DNA from 4 places in the Bradyrhizobium sp. CAR08 genome. Region 4 is predicted to be linked to each of the others. Evidence: predicted binding sites of a transcription regulator. Region 4 holds the regulator's gene; each other region holds the start of a gene.
What was found. Region 4 encodes PhoB, which activates phosphate uptake and scavenging genes when phosphate is short. Its sites were predicted from a motif close to TGTCATNNANCTGTCAT; they were not measured.
Positions count from the first base shown of each region.

Region 1: a site for PhoB is predicted at 5,312-5,328, ahead of ACIPUD_RS05730 (RNA degradosome polyphosphate kinase). Genes of this name have one in related genera too.
Region 2: a site for PhoB is predicted at 2,975-2,991, ahead of ugpB (sn-glycerol-3-phosphate ABC transporter substrate-binding protein UgpB). Genes of this name have one in related genera too.
Region 3: a site for PhoB is predicted at 3,141-3,157, ahead of phnC (phosphonate ABC transporter ATP-binding protein). Genes of this name have one in related genera too.

Region 1 is NZ_JBIXJX010000002.1:419,244-426,933, forward strand. It holds gene ndk (nucleoside-diphosphate kinase) at 165-587, shown strand; gene ACIPUD_RS05720 (TerC family protein) at 632-1,492, shown strand; gene ppx (exopolyphosphatase) at 1,528-3,030, opposite strand; gene ACIPUD_RS05730 (RNA degradosome polyphosphate kinase) at 3,046-5,238, opposite strand; gene ACIPUD_RS05735 (DnaA ATPase domain-containing protein) at 5,367-6,044, opposite strand; gene ACIPUD_RS05740 (CDP-alcohol phosphatidyltransferase family protein) at 6,137-6,679, opposite strand; gene purM (phosphoribosylformylglycinamidine cyclo-ligase) at 6,835-7,690, shown strand, end outside.
Region 2 is NZ_JBIXJX010000003.1:220,836-228,525, forward strand. It holds gene ugpE (sn-glycerol-3-phosphate ABC transporter permease UgpE) at 1-675, opposite strand, end outside; gene ugpA (sn-glycerol-3-phosphate ABC transporter permease UgpA) at 675-1,556, opposite strand; gene ugpB (sn-glycerol-3-phosphate ABC transporter substrate-binding protein UgpB) at 1,604-2,920, opposite strand; gene ACIPUD_RS08545 (CaiB/BaiF CoA transferase family protein) at 3,141-4,358, opposite strand; gene ACIPUD_RS08550 (organic hydroperoxide resistance protein) at 4,535-4,960, opposite strand; gene ACIPUD_RS08555 (MarR family winged helix-turn-helix transcriptional regulator) at 5,116-5,577, shown strand; gene ACIPUD_RS08560 (GIY-YIG nuclease family protein) at 5,580-5,816, opposite strand; tRNA gene ACIPUD_RS08565 (tRNA-Ala) at 5,975-6,050, opposite strand; gene ACIPUD_RS08570 (TIGR02300 family protein) at 6,117-6,527, opposite strand; gene aroA (3-phosphoshikimate 1-carboxyvinyltransferase) at 6,699-7,690, shown strand, end outside.
Region 3 is NZ_JBIXJX010000019.1:61,012-68,701, reverse strand. It holds gene ACIPUD_RS31675 (hypothetical protein) at 1-514, shown strand, start outside; gene ACIPUD_RS31670 (DUF1045 domain-containing protein) at 518-1,216, opposite strand; gene ACIPUD_RS31665 (alpha-D-ribose 1-methylphosphonate 5-triphosphate diphosphatase) at 1,235-2,428, opposite strand; gene ACIPUD_RS31660 (chloramphenicol acetyltransferase) at 2,425-3,084, opposite strand; gene phnC (phosphonate ABC transporter ATP-binding protein) at 3,268-4,077, shown strand; gene phnD (phosphonate ABC transporter substrate-binding protein) at 4,141-5,076, shown strand; gene phnE (phosphonate ABC transporter, permease protein PhnE) at 5,153-6,037, shown strand; gene phnE (phosphonate ABC transporter, permease protein PhnE) at 6,034-6,882, shown strand; gene phnF (phosphonate metabolism transcriptional regulator PhnF) at 7,047-7,690, opposite strand, start outside.
Region 4 is NZ_JBIXJX010000010.1:226,734-234,423, reverse strand. It holds gene pstC (phosphate ABC transporter permease subunit PstC) at 1-1, shown strand, start outside; gene pstA (phosphate ABC transporter permease PstA) at 6-851, shown strand; gene pstB (phosphate ABC transporter ATP-binding protein PstB) at 848-1,669, shown strand; gene phoU (phosphate signaling complex protein PhoU) at 1,680-2,396, shown strand; gene phoB (phosphate regulon transcriptional regulator PhoB) at 2,419-3,126, shown strand; gene ACIPUD_RS22300 (GcrA family cell cycle regulator) at 3,374-3,886, opposite strand; gene ACIPUD_RS22295 (aspartate aminotransferase family protein) at 4,342-5,544, shown strand; gene argF (ornithine carbamoyltransferase) at 5,544-6,479, shown strand; gene ACIPUD_RS22285 (Hsp33 family molecular chaperone) at 6,644-7,663, shown strand.

The DNA of each region.
Region 1 (7,690 bases), on a different contig from region 4:
CGCCCAGATCGCCGCCATCTACAAGTATCGGTTCAGGTGAACACTCGCCCTCGGCCTGCGGCGAAGCGCCCGCGAGCCCGTTTGGGCGGTCGCTTGCCGTATCGCGAAGGCGCCGATATAAGCCCGGCAACTCCGAACCACTGTTTCTCTTCAAGGACAACATCATGGCCATCGAACGCACCTTCTCGATCATCAAGCCCGACGCCACCGCGCGCAATCTCACCGGTGCGGTTAACGCCGTGATCGAGAAGGCGGGCCTGCGCATCGTCGCGCAGAAGCGTATCCGCATGACCAAGGAACAGGCCGAGACCTTCTATGCGGTCCACAAGGCGCGCCCCTTCTTCGGTGAGCTCGTGGAGTTCATGACGTCGGGCCCCGTGGTCGTCCAGGTGCTGGAAGGCGAGGGTGCCGTCGCCAAGTATCGCGACGTGATGGGCGCGACCGATCCGTCCAAGGCGGCTGACGGCACCATCCGCAAGCTCTACGCAAAGTCGATCGGCGAGAACTCCGCGCACGGCTCGGATGCGCCGGAGACCGCCGCGATCGAGATCGCGCAGTTCTTCTCGGGCAACGAGATCGTCGGCTGATCCGTCAGCCGATAAGGTAACGAGACGCGGCGAAAGGACGTAGTGTGAACTGGCTCTGGCAGATCTTCGATCCCGCTACGATCGGGGCATTCTTCACCCAGTTCCGCGTTGAGATGGCCGAACCGACCTTTTGGGTCGCGGTCGGCAAGATCATCTGGATCAACATCCTCTTGTCCGGCGACAATGCGCTGGTGATCGCGCTTGCCTGTCGCGGCCTCAAGCCGCGGCATCGGCTGTGGGGCATGATCCTCGGTGCGGGCGCCGCGGTGCTGCTGCGGATCATCTTCACGGGCATCGTCGCGAGCCTGATGGAGTTGCCGTACCTCAAGCTGGTGGGCGGCCTCGCGCTGATCGTGATTGCGGCCAAGCTGCTGGTGCCGGAGCAAGAGGACGAGGACGGCGTCGAGTCGGCGTCGCATCTGTGGCAGGCCGTGCAGATCGTCGTCGTTGCCGACATCGTCATGAGCCTGGACAACGTCATTGCGGTGGCCGCGGCCGCCAATGGCAGCGTGCCCTTGCTGGTGCTCGGTCTTGCCATCAGCGTGCCCTTGATCGTCGCCGGCGCGGCGCTGATCATGGCGCTGCTCGCAAAGCTGCCGGTTCTGGTGTGGGCCGGCGCGGCGCTGCTCGGCTGGATCGCGGGCGAAGTGATCGCGACCGATCCCGGCATCGCGCCGAGGCTGCATGCGCTGTTCGACGGTCCGTTCGGCGCTTCGCTCGACAACATGCTCGGCGCCTTGCGCATCCCGCCGCAATTCGCCCATGGCGGCGGAGGCGGCGACTATCTCTGCGCAGCTCTCGGCGTCGTTGTCGTGCTGGTCGTCGGCTCCATCTGGCGCCGCCGCAGCATGAGCGCGGCCGCGCTCGAGTCCTCCGAACGCCACGTCAAGGCCTCGGCGGAGTAGATCTATCTTTTGAGCATGATCTCTTGGGAAAAGCGCTAGCGTCGGACGATCGAGCCGGCGCGGTTGATCAGGCGGGCGAGCGCGCGGAAGCGGCTGCCGACTCGATCCGCGACGAGATCGCCGAGGCGGTGCTCGAACACCAGCAACAGCTTGCGGCCCATGCTGCGGAAATGCGTCGCGGGCAAGACGCCCGGACGCGCCGCCGAGATCAGATGTGCGACGCGGAAGGCCGCGCCCAGCAGGCGGGCGCGTTCGAGCTGCGCCGGCGTCAGCAGCTCCTGCATGGCGACCGGCGGCTGGTTCTCCTCGCTGAGGCCCGCATAGCGATAGAACACGGACAACCCGACGAAGGCGCGCTCGGTGTGGGTGATCGCGCCGAAATTACCGTTGACGACGAGGCTCAGCGTCTGCTCGCCGCGATGGTCGGGATGCACGCGCCACCCGATGTCGGACAGCAGGCACGCGGCGTGGCGCAGGCGGCGGTCTTCTTCGGTCTCGCGCAGCTTCACCACGCGCGCGAGGCGGTCGGTCCAGGCGATCAGCTCGCGGGCGTGCTTTGCCGAACGCGACAGCAGCTGGTTCAGCTCCTCGGCCGCGCAGATCAGTCCGTCCTTGTTGCGCTCGGACTCCGGCAGCTTCTCGTGCAGCAGGCCCTCGCGCACGCCGAAGGTCGAGAACACGATGGTCTTCGGCTTCGCCACCCGGATGATGTGCTCGAGCACCAGCGCCGCATAGGTGAGGAGCGGACGCCGGGCATCGGCGACGATCTCGATGTCGGCGAGCATGCCGGCGGCCGCAAGCCGGCGGAGACGACGCGAGAAATCGAGCGCCTCGGCCGCCGAAATCGAATAGCCGTGCATCACCTGCAGCGGATAGCCGCTCTGGATGATGTGGATGCGCGCAAGCGCGCGCCAGGTGCCGCCGACCGCGTAGAAGCTGCGGCTGCTCCCCGCCTTGAGCTGCGGCACCCCATCGAGCGCTTCGCGCACGATGCGGTCGGCGCGTTTCAGGGATTTATGCGCGAGGTCCTGCAGCGCGAGGCCGCCGAGCGGCAGCGTCACGCCGCTGCGCACGGTGTTTTTGCGCACGTCGATCAGTTCGAGCGAGCCGCCGCCGAGGTCGCCGACGATGCCGTCAGGATGATGGATGCCGGAGATCACGCCAAGCGCCGACAGCCGCGCCTCGCGCGGGCCCGACAGGATCTCGATCTTCACCGCGCAGATGCGCTCGGCTTTCGCGATGAAGTCGGCGCCGTTGGAGGCATCGCGGCAGGCGGCGGTCGCAATCGCAAACACCCGCCCGACCTGCATGACCCGGCACAGCGCACGGAAGCGCTTGAGCGAGGTCAGCGCCTTGTCGACGGCGTCGGGCGCAAGCAGTCCCGTGCTCTGCACTTCGCGCCCGAGGCCGCACAGCGTCTTCTCGTTGAAGATGGGAATGAGGCTCCGCGTCAGTCCCTCGTAGACGACGAGACGGACCGAGTTGGAGCCGATGTCGATGACCGCGACGCTCGAGCCGCGCTTGCGCGGCCGCTTCACGTCGACGATCCCGGATCAGGATTGATGACGTTCATTACGGCGCGTGAGGCGGCGCGGCGAGGATTCCTTGAGCGACTTACCACGGCCAGACAGACTCGGATTTGTCATGAAGTAGTTGTGGACGTTGAAAGGCTCCTCGCCCTTCGCGGTCTTCATACGCGTTGAGGACCCGTCCGGCAACAATTGCCAGCTCTGTTCATTGTCCTTGAGATTCGCGACCATGATCTGTTCGAGAACCTGCTGATGCACCGTGGGATTCTGCAGCGGACACAGCACCTCGACGCGGCGGTCGAGGTTGCGCGGCATCATGTCGGCTGAGGAGATATATACAGCCGCTTTCGCGCTCGGCAGGCCCTGGCCCATGCCGAAGCAGTAAATTCGGCCGTGTTCGAGGAATCGTCCGATGATCGACTTGACGCGGATGTTCTCCGACAGGCCGGGAATACCGGGTCTGAGGCAGCAGATACCGCGCACCACGAGCTCGACCTGCACGCCGGCCTGGGAGGCCTCGTAGAGCGCGTCGATGATATCGGGGTCGACCAGCGCGTTCATTTTCATCCAGATCGCAGCAGGCCGGCCGTGCCGCGCATGCGCGGTCTCGCCCTGGATGTGCTCGATGATGCGCTTGCGCAAGGTCAGCGGAGACACCGCCATCTTTTCCAGATCGCTCGGCGCAGCGTAGCCGGTGATGAAGTTGAACACGCGCGCGGCGTCGCGGCCGATGGTCGGCTCCGAGGTGAAGTAGGAGAGGTCGGTGTAGATGCGCGCGGTCACCGGGTGGTAATTGCCGGTGCCGGTGTGGACGTAGGTCGTGAGGCTGCCGCCCTCGCGCCGCACCACCATCGAGAGTTTCGCGTGGGTCTTCAGTTCGAGGAAGCCGTAGACGACCTGCACGCCGGCGCGTTCGAGGTCGCGCGCCCAGCGGATGTTGGCCTCCTCGTCGAAGCGGGCCTTCAGCTCGATCAGCGCGGTGACGGATTTGCCGGCTTCGGCGGCTTCCACGAGCGCGCGCACGATCGGCGAGTTGCTGGAGGTGCGGTAGAGCGTCTGCTTGATGGCGACGACGTCGGGGTCGCGCGTCGCCTGCTGGAGAAACTGCACCACGACGTCGAAGGATTCGTAGGGGTGATGGACGACGAGGTCCTTCTGCCGGATCGCAGCGAAGATGTCGCCGCCTTGCTCGCGCACGCGCTCGGGATGGCGCGGCACGTAAGGGGTGAATTCGAGATCGGGCCGGTCAAGGCGGGTGAGCTGCGAGAGCTCGTTCATGGCGAGCACGCCATCGACCAGGAACACCTCGTCGTCGGCGGTCGACAGCGCGTGCTGCACGAAACTGCGCAGCTGCTCCGGCATCTTGGCGTCGATCTCGAGTCGGATCACCGAACCGCGGCGGCGGCGCTTCAGCGCGGTCTCGAACAGGCGGACGAGATCCTCGGCCTCTTCCTCGATTTCGAGTTCGGAGTCGCGGAGGACGCGGAAGGCGCCCTGGCCGTGAAGATTGTAGCCGGGGAACAGGCGGTTGATGAACAGCGCGGTGGCCTGCTCCAGCGAGATCAGCCGGACGACCTTGCCGTCAGCCGGCAGACGGATGAAGCGGTCGATCTTGCCGGGCATGCGGATCAGCGCGTTCATCTGCTTGCCGTCGGCGGCGCGCGTGAGCTGGAGCGCGATGGTGAAGCCGAGGCTCGGAATGAACGGGAAGGGGTGGGCCGGGTCGATCGCGAGCGGCGTCAGCAGCGGGAACACGTTGCTGAGGAAGTAGTCCTCGACCCAGGTTCGTTCCGCCTTGGTGACCTCCTTGCCCTCGACCAGCACGATACCCTCGTCGGCGAGCGTGCCGCGCAGGTCGCGCCAGATTGCCTGCTGGTCGGAGGCAAGCTGCGAGACGGTCCGGTTGATGAGCGCGAGCTGCTCGGACGGGGTCAGACCGTCGGGGCTGCGCTCAGCAATACCCTCGCGCACCTGGGCCTTGATGCCGGCGACGCGGACCATGAAGAACTCGTCGAGGTTATTCGCTGAAATCGACAGGAATCGCACCCTCTCCAGCATGGGGTGGCTGGGATTGACCGATTCCTCCAGGACGCGGCGGTTGAAGTGCAGCCAGGAAAGCTCGCGATTGATGAACCGCTCGGGGCTCGATGCGATCGCCGGCGGGCCTTCGGCTTCCGGGGCTTTTTCTTTAACTTCAACAGCTTGCGCAGAATCCATCAGAAGTCGGTCCATCCAGTTCGCCCCAATTTGCGACTTACGCGCAAAACCCGCGGGAGCATGTGTTAGAGCGATGACGTTTCGATGACATTGATGTTCCGCCGCCCGGCCGCGTCAACCCGCCTTGGTCAGACATCCCGGAGCAGCTCGGCCGCCAGGGCCCGGGTGACGGGGCGGCCGAGGCGCAAGGCCTCGCTGTCCAGCAGGTCCACAGCCCGTCGGGCGGCGGCCGAGGACCGCTCCAGGCGAGTGGCGAGGTAGCTGACCACGCTCTCGTCCACCGCGAGCTGGCGGTCGGCGCAGAACTTGACGATCAGGCCGCGGAAGAGCTGGTCGTCGGGCGGCAGCAGCGAGACAACGGGGACGGCGCGGAGCCGCGAGCGCAGGTCGGCGAGCTCGATCTCGAGAGACGCGGGCACCTCGCGTCCGGTGAAGAGGACGTAGGCGCCGTCCTCGCGGGCCAGATTCATCAGATGGAACAGGGCGCGCTCGTCGAATTCCCTGGCTTTGGGATCCTCGACCACCAGCGCGCCGGTGGCGAGCGCAGCCGGGACGGCCTCGGCGGTCAGCCCATTGGCCGTGGTCGAGCGGGCGCCTGAAGCCTCGGCCCAGATCGCGGCGAGATGGCTCTTGCCGCTTCCTTCCGGGCCGGCCAGCCACATGATTCGGTTCGGCCATTCCGGCCAGGCGTCGATGAGGGCAAGACCGGCGGCGTTGACGGGGCCTTCGAGGAAATTGTCCCGGCTCAGGCTCTCCGCATGCGGAAGCGAAAACGCCAACTGTCGGGGATGAACGCGGCTTGGCACGCTTGCTTTGCTCCGTGCCGGCGTGCCGGCTTCGTTTGACGAGATGCGACCTAATCGAGCGGGAGTTGGCCTTTTACGGGGCCGCTCCCAACTCACTTGGCCTCGATCGTGCTCATGTGCCGCAACCATTCGACAAGATAGAGCGACACGGAGGAGAGCGTGAAGACCGTGACGAGGCCCATCAGGATTATATCATAAGGACCGGGTTTGAAGCCGAAGGCGAGGGCGGCCAGCACCAGCGCCGCGAACGCCACTTGGGCCACAGTGTTGAGCTTGGATACCTTTGAGGGCTTCATCTCCACAGGTCGGTCGAACAGCCACGATATGATCACGGCGGCGACGATCATGATGTCGCGCGAGACCACCAGGATGACGATCCAGCGCGGAATCGCGCCCCAGATGCCGAGCGCCATGTAGATCGAGACCAGCAGCGCCTTGTCGGCGAGCGGGTCGAGCAAGGCGCCGAGCTCGCTCGTCATGTTGAAGCGCTTGGCAAGGAAGCCGTCGACCGCGTCGCTGATACCGGCGATCAGGAATACGGCGAACGCCACCTCCATTTGGCTCGACACGATGGCCCAGACGATGATCGGGACCAGCATGATGCGGCCCAAAGTAATGATGTTCGGTATACTCACACGGCGCTTCCCGGCACCCGGCCTGACCTCGAATTCGGCCCTTTGGAGGCTGAACCGGTTGATATCTCTACATAGTATACGGCGGCGCGCCATGCGAGCCATTGCGCGTCCCCGGAATTCGACGTAACCAGCCGCAAACCCACTGGAAATCGGGCATGACCGACCGCAAAAACGGCCTCACTTACGCCGATTCAGGCGTCGATATCGATGCGGGCAACCGCTTGGTCGACCTGATCAAGCCGATGGTGCGCGCCACCGCACGGCCCGGCGCCGACGCCGAAATCGGCGGATTCGGCGGCCTGTTCGATCTCAAGGCGGCCGGTTTCAAGGATCCCATCCTGGTGGCCGCGACCGATGGCGTCGGCACCAAGGTCAAGATCGCGATCGAGACCGGCCTGCATGGCGGGATCGGCATCGACCTCGTCGCCATGAGTGTCAACGACCTCGTGGTGCAGGGCGCCGAGCCGCTGTTCTTCCTCGACTATTTTGCCTGCGGGAAGCTCGATCCGGAGGCGACCGCGTCGATCGTCGCCGGTGTCGCCGAAGGCTGCCGCGAATCCGGCTGCGCCCTGATCGGTGGCGAGACGGCCGAGATGCCCGGCCTCTACAAAGACGGCGACTACGACCTCGGCGGCTTTGCCGTCGGCGCCGCGGAGCGGGGCACGCTCTTGCCGCGCAAGGACATCGCCGCCGGCGATGCCGTGATCGGGCTCGCTTCGTCGGGCGTGCACTCCAACGGTTTCTCGCTGGTGCGCAAGATCGTGGAACAATCCGGCCTCGGCTTCGGGGCGCAGGCGCCGTTTGCGCCCGTCATGACGCTGGGCGGCGCGTTGCTGACGCCGACGCGTCTCTACGTCAAATCCTGCCTGCGCGCGATCCGCGAGACCGGCGCGGTGAAGGGGCTTGCCCACATCACCGGCGGCGGCTTCACCGACAACATTCCGCGCGTGCTGCCGAAGCATCTCGGCGTCGGTATCGATCTGGCGCGCCTGCCAGTGCTGCCGGTGTTCA
Region 2 (7,690 bases), on a different contig from region 4:
GCGGGTGGTGATCAGCAGCGGCCAGAGATATTGATTCCAGCCGAGGATGAAGAGGATCACGAACAGCGCCGCCATGTTGGTGCGCGACAGCGGCAGCAGCGTATCCCAGAAGAAGCGCAGGGGACCGGCGCCGTCGATGCGCGAGGCCTCCAGCAGCTCGTCCGGCACCGTCATGAAGAACTGGCGAAACAGCAGCGTCGCGGTGGCGGAGGCGATCAGCGGCAGTGACAGGCCCGCATAGCTGTCGAGCATGTGCAGATCGGCGACGATCTTGTAGGTCGGATAGATGCGCACCTCGACCGGCAGCATCAGCGTGATGAAGATGATCCAGAAGATCGGCATCCGGAAGGGAAAGCGGAAATAGACGATCGCGTAGGCCGAGATGATCGAGATCGCGATCTTGCCGACCGCGATCAGCAGCGCCATCACCAGCGAGTTCAGCATCATGTTGCCGACGGGCTCGCGGGTCGATCCGCTCGTGCCGACGAAAATGGTCTGGTAGTAGACCTCGAAGAAATGGCCGCCCGGCAGCAGCGACATTTGCCCGTTGGCGATCAGCGCGTTGTCCTGGGTCGAGGCGACGAACGCGATGTAGACGGGGAAGGCGACGACCGCGATCCCGATCCAGAGGATGATGTGGGCGATGTAGCGCCGGAAGCCCTCTTCCTCGACCATCAGTAGGTCACCTTGCGTTCGACGAACCGGAACTGGATTCCGGTGAGCACGATGACCATGACCATCAGGATCACCGACTGCGCCGCCGAGCTGCCGAGATTGCCGCCGAGCAGGCCGTCGGAATAGACCTTGTAGACCAGCGTGACCGTCGACGTTCCGGGGCCGCCGCGGGTCATCGTGTCGATGATGCCGAACGTGTCGAAGAAGGCGTAGACGATGTTGACCACCAGCAGGAAGAAGATGGTCGGCGACAGCAGCGGGAAGGTCACGGTCCAGAACCGCCGCATCGGACGGGCGCCGTCGATCGCGGCGGCTTCGAACACGCTCTTTGGGATCGCTTGCAGGCCGGCGAGGAAGAACAGGAAATTATAGGAGATCTGCTTCCACGCGGCGGCGAGGATGATCAGCGCCGCGGCCTGGTCGCCGTCGAGCAGCGGATTCCAGTCGACGCCCATATTGCGCAGATAGCGCGAGAGCACGCCGAGCGAGGGATGCAGCATGAAGATCCAGAGCACGCCGACCACGGGCGGTGCCACCGCATAGGGCCAGATCAGGAGCGTGCGGTAGAGCATCGAGCCACGCAGCGGCTTGTCCGCCATCACGGCGAGCAGCAGCGCAAAGGACAGCGACGAGACGGCAATGGCGAACGAGAACAAGAAGGTCCGGACGATCGCCTCGAAATAGGCTGCGTCCTTGAACAGCTCGACGTAATTCTCGAACCAGACAAAGGTGGTCGACAGACCGAACGCATCCTGGAGCAGGAAGGACTGGATCACCGCCTGCAGGGCCGGCCAATAGAAGAAAATCAGGACGATCGCGAGCTGCGGCGCAACCAGCGCGTACGGTAACAGTCTTGACTGGAAGATGGCTTGCTTTTGCATGATGCCAGCAGAGCGGCAGGCCGGGTCGCGGCCTGCCGCTCATTGCCTCACTTGACGGCGGTCTTTTCGAACTGCCGCAGCATCGTGTTGCCGCGCTCGACGGCGGCATCGAGCGCCTGCTTGGCGGTCTTCTTGCCGGCCAGCGCCTGCTCAATCTCTTCCGACCAGACGTCACGCAGCTGCACCATGTTGCCGAGGCGCAGACCGCGCGAATTCTCGGTCGGCTCCTTGTTGGTCAGCTCGAGCAGCGGGGTCTCGAGATAGGGCTGATCCTTGTAGAAGCCTTCTTCCTTCGCCTTGGCGTAGGCCGCCTTGGTGATCGGCAGGTAGCCGGAGGCCTTGTGGATGTAGACCTGGCGATCGGTGTCGGAGAGGAAGGTCAGGAATTTCGCGACGCCCTTGTATTCCTCGGCCGACTTGCCGCCCATCACCCACAGCGAAGCGCCGCCGATGATCGAGTTCTGCGGTGCGCCCTTGACGTCGGGATAATACGGCATCGGCACGGCGGTGAAGTTGAACTTGGCCTGCGCCTTGACGTTGCCGAAGAAGGCCGACGAGGTCAGGTAGATCGGGCACTCGCCCGAAGTGAAGCGGCCTTCGCCGGTGTTGGTGCGGCCGGCGTAGTCATAGGTCTTGGTCTTCTGCAGCTCGACCAGGGTTTCGAGATGCTTGACCTGAAGCGGTCCGTTGAACTCGAGCACGGTGTCGAAGCCGTCGAGGCCGTTGGCCTTGCTGGCGAGCGGCACGTTGTGCCACGCCGAGAGCTGCTCGAGATTGACCCAGGTGATCCAGGAGCCCGAGAAGCCGCAGGTGTCATGACCGGCAGCCTTCAGCTTCTTGGCGGCCTCGAACGTTTCGGGCCAGGTCTTCGGGATCTCTACGTTCGCCTTCTTCAGCTCGTCGAGGTTCACCCACATCACGGTCGAGGACGAGTTGAAAGGGAAGGACAGCATCTCGCCCTTCGACGTCGAATAATAACCGGTGATGGCGGGCAGGTAGATCTTGGGGTCGAACTTCTCGCCGGCGTCGGCCATCAGCTTGTAGACGGGCTTCACGGCGCCGGTCGCGGCCATCATGGTCGCGGTGCCGACTTCGAACACCTGCATGATGTGCGGGGCGTTGCCGGCGCGGAACGCCGCGATGCCGGCGTTCATCGTATCGGGATAGTTGCCCTTGTAGGTCGGGATCACCTTGTAGTCGCTCTGCGACGCGTTGAAGTCGGTGGCGAGCTTGACGATGACGTCGTTGTTGGCGCCGGTCATCGCGTGCCACCACTGGATTTCGGTCACGGCCAAGGCCGGCGAGGCCGACAGTCCAATCGTGAGTGCAATAGCGGCAGCCGCTCCAAAATGTCGAAGAGCCATCAAGTAAACCTCCCTTGGGCCGTCAAAAATGATCGCTTGCGCTAGCAGCGCCATATGACGTTCACATGACTGTGTAAGCGGCCGAAACGAAAGCGGCAAGCGCTGGAAAAGGGAAGCCGTCAAATAGGCGAATGCCGCGCGCGCAGCGTCCTCCGTTCGCGGTGCACAGAGCGCCCGCACCGCACTGCGGCATTGCCGTGGGATGTGGAAGGCGAGGGCGCTAGCGCTTGCGCTCGGGGCCGCAGACAGTGCCCTGCTCGACCATCGCGTCGATCTCGGACCTGGAGTAGCCGAATTCGCCCAGCACCTCGGCGGCGTGCTCGCTGAATTTCGGCGGCAGGCGCCGCAGGCTCGGCTTGCTGCGGTCGAGCCGGATCGGCGACGCCACGCCCTTGTACCAATCCTTCTCGATAATATCGCCGCGCGCGATCGTGTGCGGGTTGGTCAATGCCTGGTCGATCTTCTGCACGGGGCCGGCGGGCAGGCCCGCGGCGAGCAGGCGATTGCACAGCGGCTCGGCCTCGTGCTGGCTGAACACGGCGGCAAGCTCGGCCCGCAGCGCCTCGCGATTGCCGATGCGATCCTTGTTGCGCGCAAAGCGCGGATCGGTGCCGAGCTCGGGCTTGCCGATCTCCTTGGCGAGCTTGCGGAAGGTGCCGTCATTGCCGACGCCGATGAAGATGTCGTCGGTCTTGGTCGGGAAGATCGCATAGGGCACGAGGTTGGGATGCTCGTTGCCGGTGAGCGACGGCGGCTTGCCATGCATGAAATAATTCGCGGTGTGCGGATGCATGATGGCGAGACCGGTCTCGTACAGCGTGGTCTCCAGGAACTGGCCCTGGCCCGAGCGCTGCCGCTCCGACAGCGCCATCAAGATGCCGATCGCCGCATAGAGGCCGGTGCCGATGTCGACCAGCGGCACGCCGATCCGCATCGGTCCGCTCTCGGGCGAGCCGGTCGCCGCGATCATGCCGGTCATGGCCTGGATGATGGCGTCATAGCCGGGATTGCCGCCGCGCGGCCCGTCGGCGCCGAAGCCGCAGATCCGGCAATGCACGAGGCGCGGGAATTTTTCCCGCAACACCTCGTTGCCGATGCCCCATTTCTCCAGCGTGCCCGGCTTGAAGTTCTCGATCAGGACGTCGGCGCTCTCCAGCATCTTGAGCAGCACGGTCCGGCCGCCCTCGGAGGCGAGGTCGAGGCCGATCGAGCGCTTGTTGCGGTTGATGCCGATGAAATAGGCCGCGTCTTCCTCGTGGAAGGGAGGGCCCCAGTCGCGTACCTCGTCGCCTGCGGGCGGCTCGACCTTGATCACGTCGGCGCCATGGTCGGCGAGGATCTGGGTGCAATAGGGGCCGCCGAGCACGCGCGTCAGATCGATGACGCGCAGGCCGCTCATTGCACCCATGGCAGCTCCAGAACTGGCGGCTTCAGTCATGCCTTCGCGTCCCCTGTGTCGGTATTGATCACAGGCCTAACGAGGTTCGTCCGAGCCGGCAATGGCTTCGCGCGTAGGGCGTCATGCAGGCCGCTCGCCGCAATCCCGCGAGATGGCAAATCAAGGGAGGCGGCCGGCCCGGGGGTATCCCGGGCCAGCCGCTTCACCGAAACCGGTCAGACCACCGTCAGGCGGACGTCGACATTGCCGCGCGTCGCGTTGGAATACGGACACACCTGGTGCGCCTTCTCGACCAGCGCCTCGGCTTCCGCGCGGGCGAGGCCTGGCAGCGAGACGGCAAGGTCGATGTCGAGACCGAAGCCGCCGGCCGCGCGCGGGCCGATGCCGACGGTCGAAGTCACGGAGGCGTCGGCCGGAACCTTGGGGCCGCCCTGCGAGGACACGAACTTCATCGCGCCGATGAAGCAGGCGGCATAGCCCGCAGCAAACAGCTGCTCGGGATTGTTGCCGGCGCCGCCTCCGCCGCCGAGCTCCTTCGGCGTGGTGAGCTTGACGTCGAGCGCGCCGTCGAGGGTCGCGGCATGGCCGTCGCGGCCGCCGGTGGCCTTTGCGCTGGTCTTGTAGAGGACGTTCACTGACATTTTTGTCTCCCTGTGTTTTCGGGGTGGGGGCGCCATCTTTATCGCAGGCAATTAGATTGCGCGCAATTGAAATTATAGCGTCTCACATTTAATTGTTCGCAATTGAATGTAGCGACGGCCGGCCCCAGAATGGAGCAAGTCCTGTGAGATTCTCGATGCCCCGGAAACATTCGGCAGCGGACGCGCCGCTGCGCCTCGACAACCAGATCTGCTTCGCGGTCTATTCCGCCGCGCATGCCTTCAACCGCGTCTACAAGCCGCTGCTGGACCGGCTCGGCCTGACCTATCCGCAATATCTGGTGATGCTGGTGCTGTGGGAGCGCGACGACGTGCCGGTCAAGAGCATCGGCGAAAAGCTGCACCTGGATTCGGGCACGCTGACACCGCTGCTCAAGCGGCTCGAGGCGGCCCACCTCGTCAAGCGCACGCGCTCCAGCGAGGACGAACGTCAGGTGCTGATCGCGTTGACCGCGCAGGGCCAGGCCCTGAAGGACAAGGCGCGGGCCGTGCCGCAATCGATCCTGGCGGCATCGGACTGCTCGGTCTCGGAACTTGTCGCGATGAAGGACGAGATTGTGGCGTTGCGCGATCGGTTGAATGCGGTGATCGGGGAGTAGGGTTAGAGCCGTTTCTTGGCGAAGGCGCGACCGGACGCTGACTTCAGGTACTTCTCGAATGCTACGGCCTGCTTCTCGTTGCTGAACGCGACGTAAGTCTTGATCCGCCAAGGTCCGTATTTCGAGGTGTGGGGCACCTCACCAGCATTGTGCTTTGTCAGTCGGGCGCGCAGATCTTCGGTAATCCCGACGTAGAAGTGGAGCGAATTAAGGCTTTCAAGGATGTAGACGTACTTCACAGCACACTCCCCAGTTGTCGAGGGAGAGCTTACATCCGCTTTTGATCTGCTGAAGCCCGGCTTCGCCCTTCGGGCTACGCCGCGGCAGCCTTCGCTAGCTTCGCTACATTGGAGCGGAGCTGGCTTGCCGAGCCGTAGCTGGCGAAGCCAGCGAAGGCTGGTGGAGCCAGGCGGGATCGAACCGCCGACCTCTTGCATGCCATGCAAGCGCTCTCCCAGCTGAGCTATGGCCCCTTAACCGTCCGACGCGCCTTGGGCGACGCGTCGGGAAAGACCCAGAACCACAGTTCTGGAATTATCTCAAGTCTCTTCGTCACCGCCGACATCACCAATGATGTCGGTGACGTCCTCATCGCCTTCTTCGTCGTCGGCGATAAAGGTCGAATCATCGTCGTCATCGTCCTCGATAGTTTCATCGACTTCGATGTCGTCCTCGGATTCGGGCACGACGGCCTTGACCTTGCCGGTGTTCTCCTCGGCATCGGCCTCCTCGAGCGAGACCTCCTCGACCTCCGCCGGCTCTGGCGTGGCGTCGGCGGCAGCGGCTGCGTGACGGGCTTCGGCACCGCGGGGTGCGCGAGCCGGCGCGATGGGCGCGATCGGCACGACTTCACCGGTATAGGGCGAGATCACCGGATTCTTGTTGAGGTCATAGAACTTTTTGCCCGTGGTCGGGCAAATACGTTTAGTTCCGAGTTCGGACTTGGCCACGGCAGAGGAATCCTGGAAATGTCTGAAAAGCGGTGCTTCACTTGGCTAGTTGGCGGCCCGCTGTCAATAGCGCATTGCGGGAGAACGACATGCCCGTGACGGCGGGGAGACCATGTGGTACCTGCCCCGCGAGTCCCACAGGGACGTTTCGGGCCTACCAAGGACACAAACTTGACCGATTCCGACAAGCCGACGCCGCTCCAGTCGCGCGCCAGCGGTCCCCTGACCGGGAAAGTAAGGGTGCCCGGAGACAAGTCGATCTCCCACCGTGCCCTCATCCTCGGCGCGCTCGCGGTCGGAGAGACACGGATTTCGGGCCTCCTGGAGGGCGAGGACGTCCTTAACACCGCCAAATCGATGCAGGCGCTCGGCGCCGCGGTCGAGCGCACCGGAGATTTCGCCTGGAAGGTGAACGGCGTGGGTGTCGCAGGCTTTGCGGAGCCCAAAGCGCCGCTGGATTTCGGCAATTCCGGCACCGGCTGCCGGCTCGTCATGGGCGCCGTCGCCGGCTGCCCGATCTCTGCGGTTTTCGACGGCGATGCCTCGCTGCGCAGCCGGCCCATGCGCCGGATCCTGAATCCGCTGGAAAAGATGGGTGCGAAGGTCGTCTCCGGCGGCGAGGGCGGCCGTCTGCCGCTGACCGTCCAGGGTGCGCGCGATCCGCTGCCGATCACCTACAAGACGCCTGTCGCCTCCGCCCAGATCAAATCCGCCGTCCTGCTCGCGGGCCTGGCCGCGCCGGGCACCACGACCGTCATCGAGACCGAGGCCAGTCGCGACCACACCGAGCTGATGCTCAAGCATTTCGGCGCCGAGATCACCTCGGTGCAGGAAGGTCAGCACGGCCGCCGTATCACGCTCGTGGGGCAGCCTGAGCTGCATGGCGCCAATGTCGTCGTGCCCGCCGATCCCTCGTCGGCGGCGTTCCCCATCGTTGCTGCGCTGATCGTCGAAGGCTCCGAGATCGTCCTGTCCGATGTCATGACCAATCCGCTGCGGACCGGTCTTTTCACCACGCTGCGCGAAATGGGGGCCTCGATCGAGGAAAGCGAAGTTCGCGGCGACGCCGGCGAGCCGATGGCAAAGCTGCGGGTGCGCGCCTCGAAACTGCGCGGTGTCGAAGTGCCGCCGGAGCGCGCACCGTCGATGATCGACGAATATCT
Region 3 (7,690 bases), on a different contig from region 4:
CGCCGGACATCTCCTGGCAACGCTTCTCGTGCTGCTGCCATTCGCGTTCCTGCTCGTGCTGGCCGAGTGGCAGCGTTCGATCCAGCTCGGCGCGAGCCTTTTCGTCATCGGCTTCGGCGTCTATCGGCTGGTCGAGCGGCGCCATCCGCGCGCGCTGGCACGAATTCCGCCGACGCAATTGGCGCTCTGGTCATTTGCCGTTGCCATTGCTCACGGCGCCGCCTTGATGCTCGTGCCGATCTATCTCGGGCTCTGCCAGGCCTTCGAACTCGATGCCGGCCATGAGGCCGCCGGCGCGCTGATGAAGGCGAGTCTCGGGATGGCGGTTCTGGTGTCTTTGGTGCACGTCGCTGCCATGGTCAGCGCCGGCGGATGTCTGGCGTGGCTGGTCTACCGCCATCTGGGATTGAGGTTCGTCTCGCGAAGCTGGTTCAATCTGGATGTAATCTGGGCCACCAGCCTCATTCTGGTTGGCGTTGTGGCCTTCGGCTTCAATCTCGCGAGCTGGCACTGACACTTACTGGGTCAAAGCCCACTCGCCGATGATGCGGAAGCGAGCCTTGGCGTGGTCCTGTTTGAACAGCGCGACGCGATCGATCGCAAGCGTCTTGAGGCCGAGCGCAGCAAACCTTCCCTGCAGCATTTCCAGAATCGGCCCGCGCCGCTCCACGTCGAGCCGGCCCGTCAACGTCATGTGGAAACGGAATTCCTCCATCACGTAAGGATAGCCCCAGCGGTCGAGATAGTGGCGCTGCCGTTCGCTCAGCTTCTCCGGCTTGCGCCGCGCACGGTCTTCCGCGCTCAGCGGCGCGCGGAAGGAGTCGAAGTCGCGCGCGCAATCGGCGGCGAGCTGCTGGAGTTCGCCGACCGGCTCCCCGGGAATGACGGCGATGAAGCCGCTGATGGAATCGACGACCGGGCGGATCACCGGAATTGCGCGTGCCCTGCCGGCGAATGTCGCGCAGGCCGCAACAAGCTCGACCTCGCGCCTGTCGGACGCCAGCGCCATCGGCGCCTTCAGCGTGGCGTGAAAGCCGTATTTGCGGGGATCGGCGGTGACATCACGCCAGTCCGGCGCGAGACGCGATGCGTCGGCGGGAAACGGCAGCTCGTTGCCGGTATAGGCATCGTAGCCGAGCAACTCCGCGCCGAAGCGGGTGAGCGCGCTGTCGCTGCCTGCGGCAAAATAGATCGCGTAGCGGGGGAAACTCGTCATCGTCCGAGCATAGCGGGTTTATGCCGCGGCGACAGCTTGGCGCGGGGTAGCTGGCATGCCAAGCAACCGCGTCGCCTCGGTGAGATGCACGAGCTTGCCGCCTGATATCACGGCGATCAGCCGCGGCCGCAGCGGCATGCTGTCGTCGACCAGCAGAATGTCCGCGCGCCGGCCTTCCGCGAGCACGCCGCGATCTGCAAGACCGGTCGCGCGCGCGGGCGCGGCGGAGACCAGATTCCAGGCCTCGGTCAGCGGCAGCACGCCATCGGCGGCGAGCCGGAACGCAGCGAGCAGCTGCGCGGGATAGTAGTAGTCCGAGGCCAGCACCGAGCAGAGCCCTTTGGCGATCATGTCGGATGCCCTGGTCCAGCCCGTGTGGCTGCCTCCGCGCACGACGTTCGGCGCGCCGTAGACGATGGCGTCACCGTGGCTTGCTGCCGCCCGCGCTGTCTCCTCGTTGATCGGAAACTCCGCAATCGCCACGCCCATGGCGCGAAAGCCTTCGCGCATCGCCGGCGTCGCATCATCGTGCGAGAGCATCCGCACGTCGGCGGCGCGGGCCGTCGCGGCCAGCCGTGACACGGAAGCCGGCACATCCGCGGCGCGGGACATTATGTGTCCGACCAGCCGGTCGAATTCCTCGCTCGACAGGCCGGTGCGCTCCACCATGCGATTGCGCTTGCGCGGCTTGGCCATGTCCCCAACCGTGCCGTCCATGTGGTCGTTGAAGGCGAACAGGTCGACGCGGCCCTCAGTGAGCCATTGGCTGATCTCGGTTTCGGCGTCGAGATTGTAGGTCTCGTGGCGCAGGTGAAAGCGGGTGTCGGCGGCGAATTGCGGGCGCTGCCGTTCGATCGCCTCCATCAGGCTGCGCGCATTGCCGGCGCTGCGCAGGCCCGGCTCCCACGAACAGGTCGTGGCGTGAAAAACCGTGGTGATGCCGTTGCTGATCGCCTGGCGGTCGCTGTCGGCGAGCGCGACGTCGATCGGGAAATCGACCCCGGCGCGCGGCATCATCTGTCGCTCGAAGGCATCGCCATGCAGATCGACGATGCCCGGCAGGACCAGCAGATCGCGCGCCTTGATCGCCAGCCGCGCCCGGCTGCGCGAGGCATTGATCTCTGCGATGTCCGTTCCGGACACGAGAAGCGACGTTTCGGCGAACTCGGAGCCGATCAGGGCCCGCCCGCCCTCGAGGAATATGTCTGTCACGCGACCGCGCTTCGTTTGCTGGCAGAAGAGGGTGCCCCTGCTTCGTATGCCGTGAGGAAATCCTCAATCCCGAGCTTGCGGAAATTGGGCAGGGCTTCACGCAACTTGTCGTGATCCCAGTCCCACCAAGCGAGCCTCGCAAGCCGCCCCGCAACCTCTTCCGAGAACCGCCGGCGAACGATGCGCGCCGGATTGCCGGCAACGATGGTGTAGGCCGGCACGTCCTTGGTGACGATGGCGCCGGCCGCGATCACCGCGCCGGTGCCGACGTTGCGGCCCGGCAGCACGATCGCGCCATGGCCGATCCAGACGTCATGGCCGATATGGACGTGATGCTGGCGCCGCCAGTCGAAGAACTCGGTGTCGTCGCTCTCGCCTTCGAAATAGGCGCTCGAACGATAGGTGAAATGCGCCTGCGTGGCGCGGTGCATCGGGTGATTGCCCGGATTGATCCGCGTCATCGCCGCGATCGAGCAGAATTTTCCGATGGTGGTGTAGGTGATCTGGGCGTCGTTCACGACATAGGAGTAATCGCCCATCGTCACTTCGTGCAGCATCGTGCGGGCGCCGACCTCTGTGTAGGCCCCAAGCCTGGTGTCGTGCAGCTTCGCCGAGGAATCGACAGTCGGCTGGAGCGAAAGAGCTTTGGCGGCCATGTTGTATCCGAACGAGAGGGCGAGTGTTTCTCTTCGAGCGGCTTGATGACAATGTCATGACGGCGCGATGACAGGGGATGAACAGGGGATGAGGTGTGTAGGATCGCCGCATCGCAACGTCCGTGTCACACAAGTGTCAAGCGCCGGCGTTAGCGGTGGGTCCCAGCTACTCTGGAGCCCTGCATGCTGGTGGTTGAAGGTCTGACGTGTCGCTTCGGCGTGAAAGCCGCGGTGGACGACGCCTCGTTTCAAGTCTCTCCCGGCGGCTTCGTCGGCGTGATCGGACGGTCCGGCGCCGGCAAGTCGACCCTGCTGCGGACCATCAACCGTCTCGCGACCCCTTCGCAGGGTCGCATCCTGTTCGACGGTCTCGACGTCACCGCGCTACGCGGCAAGGAGCTGCGGCAGTGGCGGGCGCGCTCGGCGATGATCTTTCAGCAGTTCAATCTGGTCGGCCGGCTCGATGCTCTCACCAACGTTCTTATGGGACGGCTCGCGATGATGCCGGCCTGGCGCTCGCTGTCGCAGAGCTGGCCCGAGCAGGACAAGGCGCTGGCGATGTCCGCGCTCGAGCAGTTCGACATCGCCCCACTCGCAGCCCAGCGCGCCGACCAGCTCTCCGGCGGCCAGCAGCAGCGTGTCGCGATCGCCCGCGCGCTGGTGCAGCAGCCCGACATCATCCTCGCCGACGAGCCGATCGCCTCGCTCGATCCGCGCAACACCAAGATCGTGATGGATGCGCTGCTGCGCATCAACAAGCACTTCGGCATCACCGTGCTCTGCAATCTGCATTCGCTCGACCTGGCGCGCAGCTATTGCGACCGCCTGATCGGCATGGCGCAGGGTCGCGTGGTGTTCGACGGCGCGCCGGCCGAGTTGACCGAGCACGTTGCGCGCGAGCTCTACGATCTCGAAGCCGCCGAAGTCATGGGCGGCACGCCTGCACCAGTGCGACAGGGCATTCCGGCGCTTGGAACGGCGGCCGCCGCCTGAGCTGCGCCGCATCAGGACTTACCAATTTTGCGTCAACCGACCTCAACCAATGAAGAGGCTATCATGATTACTCGCAGATTGATTCTCGCCGGCGCCGCCGCGCTCGCGTTGACGACTTCGGCCTCCGCCGAAGACTGGAAAGCCAAATATCCCGAGCTGACCTTCGCGGTCATTCCGGCGGAAAACGCCTCGGGCGTGACCGAGCGCTGGGCGCCGTTCATGAGCTATCTCTCCAGGGAATTGGGCGTGAAAGTCACGCTGCGCATCGCCAACGACTACGCTGCCGTCATCGAAGGCCAGCGTGCCGGCAACATTCACATCGCGAGCTACGGCTCGGCGTCGTTCGCCCGCGCCCGCCTGACCGGCGTCAAGACCGACGCCTTCGCCAACGACATCAACTCCGACGGCTCCACCGGTTATTACTCGGTGTTCTTCGTCAAGGCGAGCAGCCCCTACAAGAGCATCGATCAGCTCAAGGGCAAGAACCTCGGCCTGGTCGATCCGAACTCGACCTCCGGCAACAACGTGCCGCGCTTCGAGCTCGACAAGATGGGCATCGCGGACGCCGACACCTATTTCAGCAAGGTCGTCTTCACCGGAAGCCACGAGAACGCGATCCTGGCGCTGGCGCAGGGCACGGTCGACGTCGCGGCCAACCAGTGGACCAGCGACAACGACTCGACATTAGCGCAGATGCTGACCAAGGGCATGCTGAAGAATGCCGATGGCTCGGCGATGAAGAAGGATGATTTCCGCATCATCCACAAGTCGGCGCCGATCATCAACGGCCCCTATGCCTACAATTCTGACCTGCCGGAAGAGGCCAAGGCCGCCATCGCCAAGGCGTTCTTCGACGCGCCGGCCAAGGACAAGGCTGCGTTCGATCGCCTCCAGGACGGCCAGAAGAAGGGTTTTCATCCCGCGACCACCAAGGATTGGGATGGCACGATCGAGCTGATCAAGTTCGTCGATGCGCTGCGTAAGAAGAAGGCGTCCTGAGTTTCGGGACGATGCCACTGGAGCCGGGTCGATGGACCCGGCTCTTTCTCTTTGATTGACCATTTTCCTGGCCAAGATGACCGTCGCGGTTTCGATCCTCCCCGAGCAACAGCTCGCCGTGCTCAACGCCGCCTATCGCCAGGCGGTGGCGCGCAAGCGGCTCCGAATCCTGTCTGGAGCCGTGATCTTCGCCGCAGCACTGTGTCTGGCCGCGATCGGCGCTGAAGTGAATCTGCGCACGCTGTTCGCCCACTTTGGCAACTTCATCAGCTATTTCGACCGCATCCTCACACTCGACACCGGCCAGCGGGTCTGGACCGATGTCGGCGAGTGGCTGTGGGGCTGGCGCAAATGGCTGAGGATGCTGGGCGAGACTTTGCTGATCTCCTATGTCGGCACGCTGATCGGCGCGACTTTTGCGTTTTGCCTGAACTTCTTTGCGGCTGAAAACACCTCGCCCGCGCCGTGGTTGCGCTTCGTCGTGCGGCGCCTGCTCGAATTCGCCCGCACGGTCCCCGGCATCGTGTTTGCCCTGATCTTCGTGATCGCCTTCGGGCTGGGGCCGATGGCGGGCGTGCTGGCGATCGCGATTCACTCCACCGGCGCGCTTGGAAAGCTGTTCTCGGAGATCGTCGAGAACGCCGACATGAAACCGGTCGAAGGCGTCCGCTCGACCGGCGCGAGCTGGCTGTCCTGCATGCGCTTCGCCATCCTGCCGCAGGTCACGGCGGGCTATGCCAGCTACGCGCTGCTGCGTTTCGAGATCAACGTCCGCGAGGCCTCCGTGATGGGCTTCGTCGGTGCCGGCGGCATCGGCCAGGAGCTCGTCGTCGCCATCCGCAAGTTCTACTACTCGGACGTCAGCGCCATCCTGCTCACCATCATCGTCACGGTTTTCATTATCGACATCAGCACCGGCTGGCTGCGCGGCCGCCTGTTCGGCAAGGAGGCGCGGACGTGACGGGGCCGCAGGACATTGACACATCAGCGCTTCGCGCGCGCTACCCTGATGTGTTCGACCGGCCGGCTTCGGCGCGGCTCCCGATGCCGGCGATGATCGTCGCGGCGCTCGCGGTTCTGATTTATGGCCTCATCGATCTCGACTTCTCGCCGTCGCGGTTGTTCGCGGGGCTCAGCCAGCTCGGTTGGATCAGCCTGATGATGATCCCGCCGGATCCCGGCTCGTCGCTGCCGGTCTATCTGAAGGCGCTGGGCGAGACGCTGTCGATTGCGCTGCTCGGCACGACGCTGGCCGCGGTCTTCGCGCTGCCGGTCAGTCTTCTTGCCGCGCGCAATGTGGTGCCGTCGAGGATTTTGCGGTTTCCGGTGCGGCGCTTCCTGGATTCAATCCGCGGAGTCGACACGCTGATCTGGGCGCTGGTGTGGATCAACGTGGTCGGGCTCGGCCCGTTTGCCGGCGTGCTCGCTATTGCCGTGTCGGATTTCGGCGCGTTTGGAAAACTGTTCTCGGAGGCGATCGAGGGCGCCGACCAGAAGCAGGTCGAGGGCATCCGCGCCTCCGGCGGTAGCGCGCTGCACGAGATTCGCTTCGGCCTGCTGCCGCAGGTCCTGCCCGTGATTGCCGGGCAGGTGCTCTATTTCATCGAGTCGAATACGCGCTCGGCCACCATCATCGGCATCGTCGGCGCCGGCGGCATCGGCCTCCAGCTCGCCGAGCAGATCCGCGTGCTGGAATGGCAGAAGGTGTCGTTCCTGATCCTGATGATCCTGGTCGCAGTCGCCGCGATCGATTTCGTTTCGGGCAAATTGCGTTTTGCGATTATCGGGCGGCGGGCGGTGGCGTAACCTTCTTCCTTCTCCCCTTGTGGGAGAAGGTGGCGCGAAGCGCCGGATGAGGGGTCTGCATCCTCAATTCAGATCAGTGCGCGGAGGCAACCCCTCACCCGTCTCGCCGCTAGCGCGGCGAGCCACCCTCTCCCGCAAGGGGAGAGGGGCAGAGGGCAGCCAGTTCACCCGTTCTCCACCAGAAATTCCACCCGCTCCGCCGCAAAGCGCGAATGCTTGGTGACCAGCGGCTTGCCGTCGAGATCGTGATCGGTGGCGTCGACCACCAGGATCGGCCGTCCCAGCGCCAGATCGAGCCGTGCGGCGTCGGTTGCGTCGACGATACCGGCGGTGATCCGGGTCGCGCCGCGGCGATAGTCCCGGACGCCGTAATGCTCGAGCAATTTCGTCATCGAGCGGGTCGCGGCAAAGACGTCGCCCGCAGCGGGGAATAGCTGTGCCGATAGCCACGTCGTGGAGACACAGATCGGCGTGCGGTCGGCGAGGCGCATCGCCTCGATCCGGACCAGCGGTGCGCCGGTCTTGAGGCCAAGCTCCCGCGCGAGTTCGCGGGTCGCAACGTCAGCGGACGCCTCGATCAGCCGGCCATGCGGTTCGCGGCCGTCCGCGCCGACGATCTCGGAGAAACGGGTCCGCGAGCGCAGTGGATAAGCGAGCTTCTGCGCCTCGACATAGGTTCCGCTGCCGCGTTCTGCCCGCACGATGCCGCGCTCGGCAAGCGCGGCCAGCGCGCGTCGCACGGTGTGGCGGTTGACGCGATAGGTTTCGGCGATCTCCACCTCGCCCGGCAGCTTGTCGCCCGCCGCAA
Region 4 (7,690 bases):
GCGCCATGAATCCGATCTATTCACGCCGACGCCGCAAGGACATCGTCGTCCGCGGGCTCTGCATCGCCGCAACCGCCTTCGGCGTCACCTGGCTCGCGCTGATCCTGATCACGCTGCTCTACAACGGGCTGGCGGGACTCAATGTCCAGCTGTTCACCGAGAACACGCCGCCACCGGGATCGAACGAGGGCGGTCTGCTCAACGCCATCGTCGGCTCGCTGATCATGACCGTGATCGGCGTCGGCATCGGCGCGCCGCTCGGCATGTTCGCCGGCACCTATCTCGCCGAATACGGCCGCAACGACCGGCTGACCTCGGTGATCCGCTTCATCAACGACATCCTGCTCTCGGCGCCCTCGATCATCATCGGCCTGTTCATCTACGGCGCCGTGGTGGTGCCGATGCGCGGCTTCTCGGCGATCGCAGGCTCGCTCGCCCTCGCGGTCATCGTGATCCCGGTGGTGCTGCGCACGACCGAGGACATGCTGCTGCTGGTGCCGAACGCGTTGCGCGAGGCGGCCTCGGCGCTCGGCCTGCCGCGTTCGCTGGTGATCAAGCGGATCGCTTATCGGGCTGCCCGATCGGGTCTCATCACCGGCGTGCTGCTCGCGACCGCTCGCGTCGCCGGTGAAACCGCGCCGCTGCTGTTCACCGCGCTATCGAACCAGTTCTTCAGCCTCGGCCTGAACAAGACGATGGCGAACCTGCCTGTGACCATCAACAACTTCGTGCAGAGCCCCTATGCCTATTGGAAGCAGTTGGCCTGGAGCGGGGCGCTGCTCATCACCCTGACCGTTCTTGCCCTTAATATTTTCGCGCGCATCCTTGGCGCCGAGAGGACCGCAAAATGAGTGATCTTTCCGTGTCGATGAGCGCGTCCGGTGGACTGCCGCACGCGGCGGTGCTGCCCGAGGCGCCCCCGAAGGTGACCGTGCGTAACCTGAACTTCTATTACGGCGAGCACCATGCGCTGAAGAACATCAACCTGACGCTCGGCGCCAACCGCGTTACGGCGTTCATCGGACCGTCGGGCTGCGGCAAGTCGACCCTGCTGCGCATCTTCAACCGGATGTACGACCTCTATCCCGGCCAGCGCGCCACCGGTCAGCTGATGCTCGATCAGACCAACATCCTCGACCCCAGGCTGGACCTCAATTTGCTGCGCGCCCGCGTCGGCATGGTGTTCCAGAAGCCGACGCCGTTCCCGATGACGATCTACGAGAACATCGCGTTCGGCATCCGTCTCTATGAGAAGATCTCGAAGTCCGAGATGGACGGCCGCGTCGAGAAGGCGCTGCGCGGCGGCGCGCTGTGGAACGAGGTCAAGGACAAGCTCAACGCCTCCGGCCTGTCGCTCTCCGGCGGCCAGCAGCAGCGCCTCTGCATCGCCCGCACCGTCGCGGTGCGGCCCGAGGTGATCCTGTTCGACGAACCCTGTTCGGCGCTCGACCCGATCTCGACCGCCAAGGTCGAGGAGCTGATCCAGGAGCTGTCCGAGGATTACACGATCGCTATCGTCACCCACAACATGCAACAGGCGGCGCGCGTCTCCGACAAGACCGCCTTCATGTATCTCGGCGAGCTGATAGAGTTCGACGACACCAGCAAGATCTTCACGTCGCCGTCAGATCGGCGCACGCAGGATTACATCACCGGCCGGTTCGGCTAGGAGACGCGACATGGGTTCTGAACATACCGCAAAGGCTTTCGACACCGACCTCCAGGAACTCACTCGCCTGGTCGCCGAGATGGGCGGCATCGCCGAGCGCATGATCGTCGAGTCCGTCGACGCGCTGATCCGCCGCGACGTCCCGCTCGGCCAGCGCGTCGTCGCCATCGACACCGAGCTCGACGCGCTGCAGAAGCGCATCGAGGAGCGTGCGGTGCTCACCATCGCCCGCCGCCAGCCGATGGCGGTCGATCTGCGCGAGATCGTCGGCGCCATGCGCGTCGCGACCGATCTCGAGCGCATCGGCGACCTCGCCAAGAACATGGGCAAGCGCGTCGCGGCGCTGGAGACGGACTTCCATCCGCTCAAGCTGTTCCGCGGCCTCGAGCACATGACCGACCTCGTGCAGCAGCAGGTCAAGTCGGTGCTGGACGCCTATGCCGCGCATGATCTGCCGGCGGCGATGGCGGTCTGGAAGGGCGACGAGGAGGTCGACGCCATCTGCACCTCGCTGTTCCGCGAGCTCCTCACCTACATGATGGAGGATCCGCGCAACATCTCGTTCTGCATCCATCTGATGTTCTGCGCCAAGAACATCGAGCGGATCGGCGACCACGCCACCAACATCGCCGAGACCGTGTTCTACATGATCGAGGGCCAGGCCATCACCGACAAGCGGCCGAAGGGCGACATGACGACCTTCGCCAACACGGTACCGAACACCTGAAGACTTAGGGAGCGACGACCCGATGGGCGCACGCATTATGGTGGTTGAGGACGAGGAAGCCCTGACCGAGCTTCTCCGCTACAACCTCGAAGGCGACGGCTATGACGTCGAGACGGTGATGCGCGGCGACGACGCCGACACCCGCCTCAAGGAGCACATCCCCGATCTGATCGTGCTCGACTGGATGCTGCCGGGCCTGTCAGGCATCGAATTGTGCCGGCGGCTTCGCACCCGTCCCGAGACCAAGCAGCTCCCGATCATCATGCTCACCGCGCGCGGCGAGGAGAGCGAGCGGGTGCGGGGTCTTGCGACCGGCGCCGACGATTACATCGTCAAGCCGTTCTCGGTGCCGGAGCTGCTGGCGCGCGTGAAAGGCCTGCTGCGGCGCGCAAGCCCGGAGCGGCTCGCGACGGTGCTTGCTTTTGGCGACATCGAGCTCGACCGCGACAAGCGCCGCGTGGCGCGCTCGGGCCGGCCGATCGATCTCGGTCCGACCGAATATCGCCTGCTGGAGTTCTTCCTGGAGCATCCGGGGCGCGTGTTCTCGCGCGAGCAACTGCTCGACAGCGTCTGGGGTCGCGACATCTATATCGACGAGCGCACCGTCGACGTGCATATCGGCCGCCTGCGCAAGCTGCTCAATCTCGGCCGCGAGCAGGACCCGATCCGCACCGTCCGCGGCGCCGGCTACGCGCTGGATGATCGGTTTGCCAAGGCGGAGCAGGTGTAGGGTTGCAGGCTTGTTTGTTGGCGAGTTGTCCCTGCATTCTCAGCCGTCGTCCCGGACAAGCGAGCGAAGCGAGCGCTGATCCGGGCCCATAACCACCGAACGTGGTTTGGCGAAGACTCGGAGTGACCCCTTCCGCACGATTATTGCGTGCTCGGAGTATGGGTCCCGGCCCCCCGTGCGCAATTGCGCACTAGGCCGGGACGACGCTGAAATTGTTGAATCGTCTTCGCGCGACGACTTGCCGTGATTACCGCGGACCCGGCTTCACCGGTGCGCGGCGCCGATCCGACGCCGGCTGGTACGCAACGCGCGAGTGCTGGGCGCAATAGGGCAGTCCGGACAGCGCCCTTCCACCGCAGAAGAAGAAGTCCGGGCTCGAGGGATCGCCGACCGGCCAGTGGCAGGTCGCCTCGTTCAATTCCAGCAGCGACAGCCGCTGGCTCATCGGCACCACGTTGTCATAGGTGACCGGATCCGGCTCAGCCTCCACCTCGAAGGCCTGCGCCAGCGCGGTGTTGCCGCGCGAGATCGGGCGGCTCACCCGCATCATGTGCTGCGCGGGGCGCGCCTTGCGCGGCCGCGGCGCTGCCGATGATGGGCTCTTGGCGCGGCCCGAAAGGCCGAGCCTGTGCACTTTGCCGATCACGGCATTGCGGGTCACATTGCCGAGCTCCGCCGCGATCTGGCTGGCCGAAAGTCCGGCCTCCCAGAGCTTTTTCAGCTGCTCGACGCGATCATCGGACCAGGTCAAAACCGTCATTGCACCCTTTCCCTCGCTGCGCGCCAGCCATCCTGGGGCCTCGCAGCGAATGCCTAAGCCTTCAAAAACCCGTGCCGCCAGAATCCCTTAAGGCTCGCCGGGCGCGTCTTGAACGCCCGAACGTTTACGCCGGTACATAAGGACTTAAAGATCAGAACCACTGCACGAGATGTCGTATCTGACAATCCAAACGCTACAATATGGCGTGACTCCCGCGCAAGAGTCCGCCGACTCGCTTCCACATGTTCCGTGGCCAAATCCCGCAAAATCGGCACCGCAAGACTACGGATTCAGCGTTTCGCGAGGCTTTCCGGGCGGCATTGACACCCGTTTCACCAGGCCTAAGATAGTCGCACGTGCCGCCCTCAAGAGGCGGCACGTTTCGTTTTCCGGGCCGGTCGATGGTGCGTTGCGCAATGCACGCTCACTCCGTCCGCAACATTCAAGTGACCATCATGACTAACAGCGCAGCGCCGCATTTGCTCCCCGTTTTCGCCAGGTCCGACCTTGGTTTCGAGCGTGGCGAAGGCTGCTGGCTGATCGCGACCAATGGCGAGCGCTATCTCGATTTCACCTCCGGGGTGGCGGTGAATGCGCTCGGCCATGCCCATCCGGCGCTGGTCGCGGCGTTGCAGGAGCAGGCCACCAAGCTCTGGCACATGTCGAATCTGTTCCAGAGCCCGGACGGCGAAAAGCTCGCCGCGCGCCTGTGCAATGAAAGTTTCGCGGATTTCGTGTTCTTCTGCAATTCCGGCGCCGAAGCGCTGGAATGCGTGATCAAGGTCGTGCGCCGTTATCACGCCGCAAAGGGTCATCCCGACCGCTATCGCATGATCACCTTCGAAGGCGCCTTCCATGGCCGCACGCTGGCGACGCTGGCCGCAACGGGATCGGCAAAATATCTCGAAGGTTTCGGCCCTCCGATGGAGGGCTTCGACCAGGTTGCGCATGGCGATCTCGATGCCGTGAAAAAGGCAATCGGTCCGCAGACCGCCGGCATCCTGATCGAGCCGATCCAGGGCGAGGGCGGTGTGCGTTCGGCAACGCCCGCCTTCCTGAGGGCGTTGCGCCAGCTCTGCGACGAGAAGGGTCTGTTGCTCGCCTTCGACGAGGTGCAGACCGGCATGGGCCGCACCGGCGATCTGTTCGCGTACCGCCGCCTTGGCGTCGAACCCGACGTGATGTCGCTGGCCAAGGCGCTCGGCGGCGGCTTCCCGATCGGCGCCTGCCTTGCGACCGCGGAAGCGGCGTCCGGCATGACGCCGGGCTCGCACGGCTCGACCTTCGGGGGCAATCCGCTCGCGATCGCGGCTGCGAACGCCGTGCTCGACGTCATGCTCAAGCCCGGCTTCTTCGACCACGTGCAGAGGATGTCGCTGCTGCTCAAGCAGAAGCTCGCCTCCGTGATCGACCGACACGGCGATGTCGTCAGCGAAGTGCGCGGCGAGGGCCTCCTGATCGGCATCAAGGCCGTGGTGCCCTCCGGCGATCTCGTTGCAGCCTTGCGCGACCAAAAGCTGCTCACCGTCGGTGCCGGCGACAATGTCGTGCGTTTCCTGCCGCCTTTGATCGTCACCGAAGCCGAGATCGAGGACAGCGTCGGGCGGCTCGAGCGCGCCTGCACCGCGTTGTCCGGCAACAAGCGGGCGGCAAGCTGATGAGCAAGTCGCCCGATAAAACACCGAAGCACTTCCTCGATATCAACGAGCTGCCGCTGTCGGAGCTCAAGCGCATGCTCGCTGCGTCCTCCGCGATGAAGGCGAAGCAGAAGGCGCATCAGCCGGTCAGGCCGCTCGAAGGCAAGACCCTGGCGATGATCTTCGAGCGCCCCTCGACGCGGACGCGGGTGTCTTTCGACGTCGCCATGCGCCAGCTCGGCGGCGAGCCCATCATGCTCACCGGCGCCGAAATGCAGCTCGGCCGCGGCGAGACCATCGCCGACACCGCGCGCGTGCTGTCGCGCTATGTCGACGCCATCATGATCCGCATTCTCAATCACGATGCGCTGCTGGAGCTTGCGGCAAACGCCACCGTGCCCGTCATCAACGGCCTGACGCGCCGCTCGCATCCCTGCCAGGTGATGGCGGACCTCATGACCTACGAGGAACATCGCGGCCCGATCGAGGGCAAGACCGTGGCCTGGACCGGCGACGACAACAACGTGCTCGCCTCCTGGGCGCACGCCGCCGAGCGCTTCAAGTTCCAGCTCAATGTCGCGACGCCTCCGGAGCTCGCGCCGAAAAAGGCGATGCGCGACTTCATCAAGGCGACGGGCGCGCCGATCATGCTCGGCACGGATGCCGAAGCCGCCGTGCGCGGCGCCGATTGTGTCGTGACCGACACCTGGGTGTCGATGGGCGACAAGGAAGGCGAGCACCGCCACAACGTGCTCAAGCCCTATCAGGTCAATGCGCAGCTGATGTCGCTTGCCAAGCCGGATGCGCTGTTCATGCACTGCCTGCCCGCCCATCGGGGCGAGGAGGTCACCGACGAGGTGATCGACGGTCCACAATCCGTCGTGTTCGACGAGGCCGAAAACCGCCTGCACGCGCAGAAGGGCATTCTGGCCTGGTGCTTCGACGCGGTGAAGTAATCCGGGCCGGTATCCGCCGTGCCGGCGAAGTAGGTCTTCATCGTCGTCCTGGCTTTCGCCAGGACGACGCTGAATTTGCCCTGCTTGCGTACGATCCGTTCTGCATTCCGGACCCCAGCCCTCACCCCCTTCCAATTCCGCCTTCCGACCCCAGATAAAGCGCCATGGTTTCCCAATCCCCTGATATGAAAACCGGGCCTGAAGGCCCGGTTCGCGCGCCATCCGCGGTTCCGATCGATGACGCCGTGCTGCCTTACGAGGTCGACGCGCTCGATGTGCGCGGTCGGCTGGTGCGGCTTGGTCCGGCGCTCGACGAAATCCTGACCAAGCACGATTATCCCGCGCCGGTCGGCAAGCTGCTCGGCGAGGCCATCGTGCTGACCACGCTGCTTGGCTCCTCGCTGAAGTTCGAGGGCCGCTTCATTCTCCAGGCCCAGACCGACGGTCCGGTGTCGTTCCTGGTCGTGGACTATCAGGCGCCGGATCGCCTGCGCGCCTATGCGCGCTACGACGCCGCGCGCCTCGGCGAGGCCAAAGATACTGGCACGCATTCCGGCGCGCTGCTGGGCCACGGTCATCTCGCCATGACCATCGACCAAGGCCCCGACATGAGCCGCTACCAGGGCCTGGTCGCGCTCGACGGCGGCAGCCTCGAAGACGCCGCTCACGAATATTTCCTGCGCTCCGAGCAGATCCCGACACGCGTGCGTCTCGCTGTCGGCGAGGAATGGCGTTCGAACGACGGCGGCAAGCATCGCTGGCGTGCTGGCGGCATGCTGATGCAGTTCCTGCCGAAGGCGCCCGAGCGTGCGCGGCAGGCCGATCTGCATCCCGGCGATGCGCCCGAAGGCGTCGAAGTGCACGCCGTCGCTGAAGACGATGCCTGGGTCGAGGCACGCTCGCTGATCGAGACCGTCGAAGACGTTGAGCTGATCGATCCGGAGCTGTCCGGGGAGCGGCTGCTCTACCGCCTGTTCCACGAGCGCGGCGTGCGCGTGTTCAATCCGCTGCCCTTGAAGGCGCAATGCTCCTGCTCGCGCGATGCGGTGGCATCGATGCTAAAGAGCTTTTCGTCTGACGACCGTGCCGCGATGGTCAAGGACGACAAGGTCGTCGTGACCTGCGAGTTCTGCAGCTCGGTGTACGAGTTCACGCCGGATGAAGCAGGCGTGGAAGACGCGTAAGGCGTTAGCCTGCAGGTGCGATAGGGT